DNA from 3 places in the Pseudomonas monsensis genome. Region 2 is predicted to be linked to each of the others. Evidence: riboswitches for the same ligand, from Rfam matches in the RefSeq annotation. Region 2 holds a riboswitch; each other region holds the start of a gene.
What was found. Region 2 has a riboswitch for cobalamin ahead of HV782_RS16920 (TonB-dependent receptor plug domain-containing protein). Riboswitches for the same ligand answer to the same signal wherever they lie in the genome.
Positions count from the first base shown of each region.

Region 1 (3,273 bases), 1.7 Mb from region 2:
CGTTTTTGGTCCAGTGGTGATTCAGCGTGCCGCCCGGAAGATCGGTGACCTTGATCGGCTGCGTCTTGATCTCGGTCGCGCCGGGTTCGTAGTGAAAGCGCAGCAGGCGATCGGTGTCGGCGACATACAGGTCATTGCCCACCAGTGTCATGCCGAACGGCGAGTTGAGGTTTTGCAAAAATACTGTGCGGGTCTCCGCTACGCCGTCGTGATCGGCATCGCGCAGCAGGGTGATGCGGTTCGGGCTCGGCACGCCGGCACCGGCCTTGCCCATGACTTTTTTCATGACCCAGCCACGAATGCCGCTGCTGTCGTCCGGTTTCGGCGGCGCGTTGGTTTCCGCTACCAGCACGTCACCGTTGGGTAGTACGTAGAGCCAGCGCGGATGATCGAGGCCTTCGGCAAACGCGGCCACTTGGGTGCCGGCCGCAGCGGTTGGTTTGCCGCCGGCGGGCCAGCCGACTGCCGGAGCGATGTTCACTGTCGGGATCAGGGTCTTGTTCGGTTCGGGCAGTTTCGGTGACGGGCCGGTGCCGTCGGAGACTTGCAGGCTGGAGGATTCACCGCAGGCGGTGAGCCCTCCGGCGAGGGCGATGACGAAAGCGAGTCGGGTTTTGCGCATTACTGATCTTCCCTATGAATGCATTCCTAATCATAGAGGAGCTGACGCGCCCGATGGTTCAACCGCTTAGCCACGGGCCTCTTTGAACAGCACGGCGATGCCCGGGTGATAGTTGCCGGCTTCGCTGCGCAGTTTTCGGTAGGCGTAAGGGAAGTACCAGGCGACCGCGCAGGTGTGTTCCTTTTGCAGATCGTCGACCATGTCCTGCAATTCTTCAGGGCTGGCGCTGTGCTGGGCCTTTTGCGGGGCGACGAACAGGCAGCCAAGCCGCAGATCACTGGCGTAGCTGATGCGTTTGGCGTCGCTGGTAATGTCCTGCAGGGCCTGGGTCAGGTTGAGGTTGTTGACCCGTGGCCAGCGCTGCGTGGCCTGAATGAAGGCGCGGTCGTCAGTCCCGGCGATAAACAGATCGGCGCGGGCGTTGCGCTCGCCATCCTCGTTCTGTTTGCGGGTGGGTGTCTGGCCGAGGGTCACCAGCTCGGCCATCCAGGCTGCCGCCGAGAGCAATCCGAGATTAGCGTTCTCGTCATGCCAGTAAGGCGTGTCGCTGTCGCCGCGCACGGCGTTGTAACGGTCGATACAGTCAAACCAGCGTTCAAGCACCGGGCGCAGGAATTCCAGGCGCGGGTTGCTGATGATCATGCCTTGCATCGTCATCATCCTTATTGTTGTGATGGGCTTTTCCGAGAAAAGCATGGCTCTTTGATATCACTTGTATCAGTGTGGCACAAGATTGGCGTCAGATAATTGATCGACGGCAGTTATTCGACCGATGTCCCCCTCTTTAATTGACGCTCCACCCCCAACCCTCTAACCTTCGCGGCTTGTTTCAGGTGCTCTGTGACACCCCGTCGACAGAGTGAAACAGGGAAGCCGGTGAGGGTTGTCTTCGCGCGAAGAGCCACCACAATCCCGGCGCTGCCCCCGCAACGGTAAATGAGTAAAAGCTGCGCCTTGAGCCACTGCCTCGACAGAAGCGGGAAGGCGCGCAGCCAGGCGCATCGCCGCTCATGAGCCCGGAGACCGGCCTGATCCATCCAGCGGCATCACGGTGGGCGATGCCAGGCTTTTTGCCGTCTATTCTTGTGCCTGCCCGCCGTTATTCAGCCTCAACGGAGAGCTCCCCCATGACTGATTCCCCCGAGCGTGATGAACGCCATCTGGCGCGCATGCAGCGCAAAAAAGCCGTGATCGACGAGCGCATCGCCAACTCGCCCGATGAGTGCGGTCTGGTGCTGGTGCTGACCGGCAACGGCAAAGGCAAAAGCAGTTCGGCGTTCGGCATGCTTGCCCGCGCGATGGGCCACGGCATGCAGTGCGGCGTGGTGCAGTTCATCAAGGGCCGTAACAGCACCGGCGAGGAACTGTTTTTCCGCCGCTTCCCGGAGCAAGTGCGCTTTCATGTGATGGGCGAGGGCTTCACCTGGGAAACCCAGGATCGTCAGCGCGATATCGCCGCCGCCGAAGCGGCGTGGGAAGTGTCCCGCGAACTGTTGCGCGATCCGTCGATCGGCCTGGTGGTGCTGGATGAATTGAACATCGCCCTCAAGCACGGCTACCTTGACCTCGATCGGGTACTCAGCGACTTGCAGGCGCGTCCGCCGATGCAGCACGTGGTCGTCACCGGTCGCGCAGCCAAGCCGGAAATGATCGAGATGGGTGACACCGTCACCGAAATGGGCATGCTCAAACATGCCTTCCAGGCCGGCATCAAAGCGCAGAAAGGCGTCGAACTTTGAATCAGCCACGTCACTGCCCGGCGGTGTTGATCGCCGCGCCGGCCTCCGGTCAGGGCAAGACTACCGTCACCGCTGCGCTGGCGCGTTTGCATCGCAATCAGGGGCGCAAGGTACGCGTCTTCAAATGCGGCCCGGACTTTCTCGATCCGATGATTCTCGAGCGCGCCAGTGGTGCGCCGGTGTATCAACTGGACATGTGGATGGTCGGCGAGCAGGACAGTCGGCGTTTGCTGTGGGAAGCGGCCGCCGAGGCCGATCTGATCCTGATCGAAGGTGTGATGGGCCTGTTCGACGGCACGCCATCAAGCGCCGATCTGGCGCGGCATTTTGGCGTGCCGGTACTTGGCGTGATCGACGGCACCGCGATGGCGCAGACTTTCGGTGCGTTGGCGCTGGGCCTGGCGAAGTATCAACCGGATCTACCGTTCGCCGGCGTGCTGGCCAACCGCGTCGGCACCTTGCGTCACGCGCAATTGCTCGAAGGCAGCCTCACGGAAGGCCTGCGCTGGTACGGTGCATTGTCCCGCGAAACCGGAATCGAGTTGCCGAGCCGGCACCTCGGTCTGGTGCAGGCCAGTGAGCTCAATGACCTGGATCTGCGTCTCGACGCGGCCGCCGAAGCATTGGCCAGCAGTTGCGAGGTAGCGCTGCCACCGGCCGTGGAATTTGCCGCGCCTGAAGTCATCACTGCCGAACCATTGCTCGAAGGCGTGCGCATTGCCGTCGCCCGCGACGAAGCCTTTGCCTTTATCTACGGCGCCAGCCTCGACCTGTTGCGGGCGATGGGCGCCGAGTTGAGGTTCTTCTCGCCGATCCGCGACACGCAATTGCCCGAGGCCGACAGCCTGTATCTGCCTGGCGGTTACCCGGAACTGCACCACGCGGCGCTGTCGCAAAACACCGCAATGCTCG
Region 1 is NZ_CP077087.1:2,104,024-2,107,296, forward strand. It holds gene HV782_RS09215 (PQQ-dependent sugar dehydrogenase) at 1-622, opposite strand, end outside; gene HV782_RS09220 (hypothetical protein) at 689-1,273, opposite strand; cobalamin riboswitch at 1,437-1,668, shown strand; gene cobO (cob(I)yrinic acid a,c-diamide adenosyltransferase) at 1,750-2,361, shown strand; gene HV782_RS09230 (cobyrinic acid a,c-diamide synthase CobB) at 2,358-3,273, shown strand, end outside.
Region 1: linked by a shared signal. The riboswitch ahead of cobO (cob(I)yrinic acid a,c-diamide adenosyltransferase) and the one ahead of HV782_RS16920 (TonB-dependent receptor plug domain-containing protein) in region 2 are both predicted to bind cobalamin.

Region 2 (3,273 bases):
TCGGGGATGTCGGTGTCCTGCAACGATTGCGGATCTTCGATGGGCAAGGCGTGTTGGGTAAAGGTGATGGCTTTCATGGGATCTCTGATTCTGAAGGGCTGTGGCAGTCACTGGCCGCCATCTTCGGCTTCCCTCGGGCAAAGAAAAACCGGCAGAATGCGCCAACACTTTCACTGCAGGCGTGAAAATGATCCGCATCGACGATCTCGGTTTATTCACCCGCAGCGCCGCGCTGGGCAGTTTTACCGCTGCTGCGCTGGAGGCTGATTTACTGCCCGGCCAGGTCGCTGCCGCGATCAAGCGGCTGGAACGCGAACTGGATGTGCGCCTGTTCGCCCGCACCACCCGCAGCCTGCGCCTGACCGCCGAAGGCGAGCAGTACTTGCCCACCGCCCACGCGGTGCTCGAAGCCCTCAAGCAGGGCGAGGACAATTTGCGGGGGGAAAACGCCACCCTGCGCGGCGTGTTGCAAGTCACTGCGCCGTCGGATCTGGGACGCAATATCCTGCTGCCGTGGCTGACGCAGTTCCGCCGCCAGCACCCGGAGCTGACCTTGCGATTGGTGCTGTCGGATCAGATGGTCGATCTGTTTCGCGACCCGGTGGACGTGGCGATTCGTTATGGCGCCAACGTGGATGCCAACTACGTAGCGCTGCCGCTGGCACCGTGGAACCGGCGGGTGCTGGTCGCTTCGCCTGAATACGTGCAACGCCACGGCCAGCCGCAGACCCCGGATGAACTGCTGGATCATCAGTGCCTGCTCTATTTGCAGACTGGCCGGGTCTACGACAAGTGGAACCTGGGCAATCAGACCGTGCAAGTCTCGGGACCGCTGTTCAGCGACGACGCCGACGTGGTGCGGCGCTGGGCGCTGGACGGCGAAGGGATCGCCTACAAATCCTGGCTGGATGTCAGCGCCGACATCGCGTCAGGTCGCCTGCTTGTATTGCTGCCGGAGCAACCCGGCGAGACCTCGCCGTTGAGCCTGGTATGCCCGCATCGCAAGCAGATCACCCCGGCCGTGTCACAGCTCTATACGTGGCTGAGCAGCCAGTTTGCGGCGCTGAAACCGATGTGAGCAGAAGTCCCGTCAGAAGTTGACGAACGCTGTTGCGAGTGTTCAGATGCGGGCCTGTTTCAGGTGCCCCCTGCCGCCGTGCTTGGGGTGAAACGGGAAACCGGTACGTTCATTGCGAACAAGTCCGGTGCTGCCCCCGCAACGGTAGGCGCGTGATGCTTTCGACAGACCACTGTGGCCAGACGGCCATGGGAAGGTGAAAGCCTCGATACGCGCGAGCCCGGAGACCGGCCTGAAATGCGTTTGGCAAAATCCTGCGGTGGGCGGGCATGGGCCGGTATTGGCTGTGCGCGATGCCTTCTCCTGCATGCTCTTCTGCGAAGATCCTTTTCGAGAAGACAATGATTCGACCTTTCAACACTTCTGCACCAACCCTGCTGTTCGGCTGCCTGCTCAGCCCTTTGCTGCTGGCCGACGACACGCCACTGCAACTCGATCAGCAAATCGTTTCCGCGCCGTCAGTGGAATCCACCACCGTCGCCGACATGGCGCAGTACGGCAGCAAAATCGAGAGGGTTTCCCGCGAACAAATCGAACGTGCCGGCCCCGGCGCCGATGTCAGCCGTGTCCTGCAGATGTTCATTCCCGGCCTGTACGTGGCGCCGAAAAACGGCCCGTTCGACTACGGCACCTATTCGTTGCTCGGCGGCCGTAACGACGACACGCTGATCCTGCTCGACGGTGTGCGCCTGAACAATCGTCTGTACGGCGGCCTGTACCTGGACACCCTACCGGCCAACGCCATCGAACGCATCGAAGTGCTCAAGGGCGGGCAAAGCCTGCTGTTCGGCACCCAGGCGGTCTCGGGGGTGATTAACATCGTCACCCGCAGCCCGCAATCGCGCAAAGCCGCCGGCGAAGTGAATCTGGGCGTGGACAGCTTTGGCGGCACGACCGAAGACGTCCGGGTCGAAAACATCTTCAGCAACGGTTTCGGCGAACTGGGTTTGCTCGCCTATGCCAGCCACAACGTCTCCGACGGTTACCAGCCGTACCGCAACCGCGACATGAAGAACGTCAGCGAGAAAAACCGTGCCTACGAAGTCACCACCTTCGGCGGCAAGGCGATTCAATCGTTCGCCGATGACGCGCGGCTGGAACTGTTCTATCAGTACGCCGACGCCAACCTCGATTTCGCCCGCCCGCTGAACAACCACAACACCACCAACGACCGTGTGCAGCAGATCGCCACGGCGACCTTCGAACAGACCGTCAACGAGCGCGTGAGCTACTTCGTCAAAGGCCACATCAACGACTGGGACACCCGCTACACCCGCGTCAACAACGTGGATGGCGGCGGTACCAAGGTCATCAACCACAACGACTACTGGGGCTTCACCGATTGGGGCGTACAGGCCGAAGGCAAGGCGCTATTGCCCGGCGGTCATGTGCTGGTGTTCGGCACCGACAACCAGTGGTTCAAGGGTCAGGACGATGTGCTGGTGATCGACAACGACAAGGCCGAAGCCCACGCGATCTACACGCAGTTGCGCCCGCAGATCGCCGCCCTGCCCGACTGGCACCCGAGCCTCGGCATTCGTCACGAAGCCATGAGCGGCGGCGATGGCGCCACGGTCGGCATGCTCACCTCGCTGTACGACCTCAACGATAACTGGGCCGTGCGCGGTCAGTACGGCAGCGCCTACAAACTGCCGAATGCCGAGCAGTTGTTCGTCAACGAGCCGGGCGACGAGATCGGCAACCGCAACCTCAAGCCGGAGAAAAGCCGCAACGCCGAACTCGGTGTCGACTACCAGGGCTTTCTGCTCGAGCGCGAATTCAGCGCCAGCGTCAGCCTGTTCAAACGCAAGATCGACGACCTGATCACCCTCGACGGCATGCAGTGGGTCAACGGTGAGGGGCAGATCCGCATGCGCGGTTTCGAGGCCGACGCGAAACTGGCGCTCACCCAGCGATGGAGCCTGCAAGCGGACCTGACGCGCAATCTCACCGAGTCGCGCAGCGGCGTGAGCATCAACGACATCCCGGGGTTCTTCGCCCGCTCAAGGGTGGGTTATGAGTCGGAAAATCGTATGTGGGGGGCCGGGGGCGCGATCCGCTACATACGCGATATCAAGAGTTCGAAGCAGGTGCAGTACGGCAACTATTCGGTGGTCGATGCCGATGCTTATCGCTACCTCGACCACGCCCATCAGCACCGTGTAAGCCTGCTGATGGAAAACCTGTTCGACCGC
Region 2 is NZ_CP077087.1:3,839,291-3,842,563, forward strand. It holds gene HV782_RS16910 (zinc-binding alcohol dehydrogenase family protein) at 1-77, opposite strand, end outside; gene HV782_RS16915 (LysR family transcriptional regulator) at 188-1,078, shown strand; cobalamin riboswitch at 1,123-1,328, shown strand; gene HV782_RS16920 (TonB-dependent receptor plug domain-containing protein) at 1,420-3,273, shown strand, end outside.

Region 3 (3,273 bases), 760 kb from region 2:
AGCGACGCAAATGCGCGCTGTGTGTTGCGGGCCGGTCTCCGGGCTCACGAGGGGTTGGCGTCAGGCCGACCTGCAAGCGTCACCTTCCCATGCCGCAGGGACACAGTGGATCTGACGCTTCGCTCGCTTACCGTTGCGGGGGCAGCACCGGACTGACATGGCTTTGAGTAAAGCACATGATTCACCGGTTTCCCGTTTCACCCTGTGAAGGGCACCCGTAACAAGTTGTGTAGGAGAGCATGTGGGGGGGAATTTAGTCAATTGAATGGGCATAACCGTTGCTGCGGGTGTTGTTGATTGGGCTCCCGCCCTTACGGTGGGTCACTTTTTCCAGACGCCGGAATGCCGGCCCAGCGAAAAATAACCAAAAAGGCTGCCCCCGGCGTCAGTCTGCAAGAGCCTGGTCGGCTTTCAGGCCGCTATCGCTGGCAAGCCAGCTCCCACAGGGGTTGAGTGCATTCTGTTAGGGATTGGTCGGCTGGCTGGCCGTCATCGCTGGCAAGCCAGTTCCCACAAAAAAACAAAGGCAGCCCACAGCCCACAGCCCTTGCTTCTCACCACTCAACACAATGAGCGTTAGCTCGAGTACCGCTTTTGATCTCAGCGCCCGTCGGCAGGCTGAGTGGAGGGATTTAGCCGGGGGTGGGAGCGTAGCGACCGTTTGGCGCAGCCAAACACATCGAGAGGAGGTGCAGCGAAGCAAACCGGAGGCGATGCCCCCCGGATAGATCCCGGAGCGAAGGGACCCGAGCCTAGGCGAGGGCCGAACGTCAGGGTAAAGCCTTTTTGGTTACTTTTTCGGCGTCTGGAAAAAGTGACCCGCCGTAAGGGCGGAACCCTAATCAGCAACACCCGCAGAAACGGATACGCCCCCAATCCAAACATTGACCCATCCCCACACCATGCGTAGCCTTGCGCTTTCGAGGTTCTTCGGCACATGCCGAAGCTAAGAAGGGAACGCGGTCAAAGCCGCGGCTGCCCCCGCAACTGTGAACGGTGAAGTTCGCTGCCACGCCACTGCCAGCTCGATCAAAGAGCCAGCGGGAAGGCGCAGCGAATGCCAGGCCAAGCCTGAACGCCGTCAGCCAGGAGACCTGCCTCGTCACAGATTCTCACTACAACCGGGCGGGGTGATCCGGTGGCGAACGCTTCCGGCGCGCATGCGCGTTGCCGGTTCTCGTCCCGTATGCCCGCCGCTTTGCCAAAGGGCATACCGATGAAAACACTGGCCAAACTCCCCGTCACCATCGTTACCGGCTTCCTCGGTTCGGGCAAAACCACGCTGCTGCGGCATATGCTCGACAACGCCCAGGGCCGTCGTATCGCGGTGATCGTCAACGAGTTTGGCGAGTTGGGCATCGACGGCGAAATCCTCAAGCAATGCACCATCGGTTGCACCGAAGAAGAAGCCACCGGCCGGGTCTACGAACTGGCCAATGGCTGCCTGTGCTGCACCGTTCAGGAAGAGTTCTTCCCGGTGATGCGCGAACTGGTGGCCCGTCGCGGCGATCTCGACCATATCCTCATCGAAACTTCCGGGCTGGCCCTGCCAAAACCGCTGGTGCAGGCTTTCCAGTGGCCGGAAATCCGCAGCGCCTGCACTGTTGATGCGGTGATCACCGTGGTCGACAGCCCGGCCGTGGCCGCCGGCACTTTCGCTGCGTTCCCGGATCAAGTCGATGCCCAGCGCAAACTCGATCCGAACCTCGATCATGAATCGCCGCTGCACGAACTGTTCGCCGATCAACTGGCCAGCGCTGACCTCGTCATTCTGAACAAAGCCGACCAGACCAGCCCTGAAGATCTGGCGCGTGTACGCGCTGAAGTCGCCGAAGAACTGCCGCCGGCGGTGAAAATCATCGAAGCGAGCAACGGTCGTCTGCCGCTGGACGTGCTGATCGGCCTCGGCGCCGGTTCCGAAGAACACATCGACAGCCGCCACAGCCATCATGATCACCACCATGGTGAAGGCGATGACGACCACGATGACCATGATCACGACGCCTTCGATTCGATCTCCATCGAACTGCCGCAAGCCGACGAAAGCCTGCTGCTCGACGCACTGACGCAACTGGTGGTCAAGCACGGCATCCTGCGTGTCAAAGGTTTCGCCGCCATTCCGAATAAGCCAATGCGCCTGCTGATTCAAGGCGTGGGCACGCGTTTCGACAAGCATTTCGACCGTCAGTGGGGCGCCGATGAAGCGCGCGTCACCCGTCTGGTGCTGATCGGTCAGGAACTCGACGCCGCACAACTCGAAGCGCAACTGCGCGCCGCGCTCAGCGTTTAAACCATGCACCTGCTCAGGACCCAGCCCGGCGGTTTCGTGTCGGATGACAATATCGCCGACCTTGGCCAAACCCCCGCCGAGCTGGTGATCCTGTGCAGCGGCGATTCCAGCCTGGCGCTGCTCGCCGAAGCCGCGCAGCAGTTGCCCGAGGATTACCCGAGCCTGCGTCTGGCCAACCCGATGCAGGTGCAGAATCACGCGTCGGTCGATCTGTACGTCGACGAGGTGTTACGCCACGCCAAGGTGATTTTGATCTCGCTGCACGGCGGCATCGCTTATTGGCGCTACGGCGTCGAGCGGCTGGTCGAGCTGTCGGAGCGCGGCGTGCAGGTGATTCTGGTACCGGGCGATGATCGCCCCGACCCGGAGCTCAGTGACCTGAGCACCGTGCCCGCCGAAGATCGCGACCGCCTCTGGCAGTTCCTGCGTCAGGGTGGCCTGGGCAATGCACTGGATTTCTTTCATTGCCTGGCCAACCGCTGGCTCGCCCGTGATTACCTGTGGGGCGAGCCGCAAGCCTTGCCGCGTACGGCGATTTATCACCCGGACAAAACCAGCGCCGCACTGGCTGACTGGCAAGCCGACTGGCTGGCGGAATGCCCGGTGGCGGCGGTGTTGTTTTATCGCTCGCATTTGCAGGCGGCCAATACCGCGTTCATCGACGTGTTCTGCCAGCGCTTGCAGGCGGCGGGGCTCAATCCGCTGCCGATCGCCGTCGCCAGTCTGAAAGAGCCGGGCTGCCTGAGCGTGGTCGAGGATTGGCTGGATGAAGTCGAGGCAGGGGTCATTCTCAATACCACCGGTTTCGCCCAGTCCAGCCCGGAAGCCCCGCACCTGCGGCCGTTTCGCCGCAACATTGCGGTGATTCAGGCCATCTGCGCCCAAGACAACGAGCCCGGCTGGCGCGACAGCGAGCAGGGGCTGGGCCCGCGCGATCTGGCGATGCACATTGCCTTGCCGGAACTCGACGGACGCATCATCAG
Region 3 is NZ_CP077087.1:3,078,126-3,081,398, forward strand. It holds cobalamin riboswitch at 13-234, opposite strand; cobalamin riboswitch at 907-1,116, shown strand; gene cobW (cobalamin biosynthesis protein CobW) at 1,217-2,290, shown strand; gene cobN (cobaltochelatase subunit CobN) at 2,294-3,273, shown strand, end outside.
Region 3: linked by a shared signal. The riboswitch ahead of cobW (cobalamin biosynthesis protein CobW) and the one ahead of HV782_RS16920 (TonB-dependent receptor plug domain-containing protein) in region 2 are both predicted to bind cobalamin.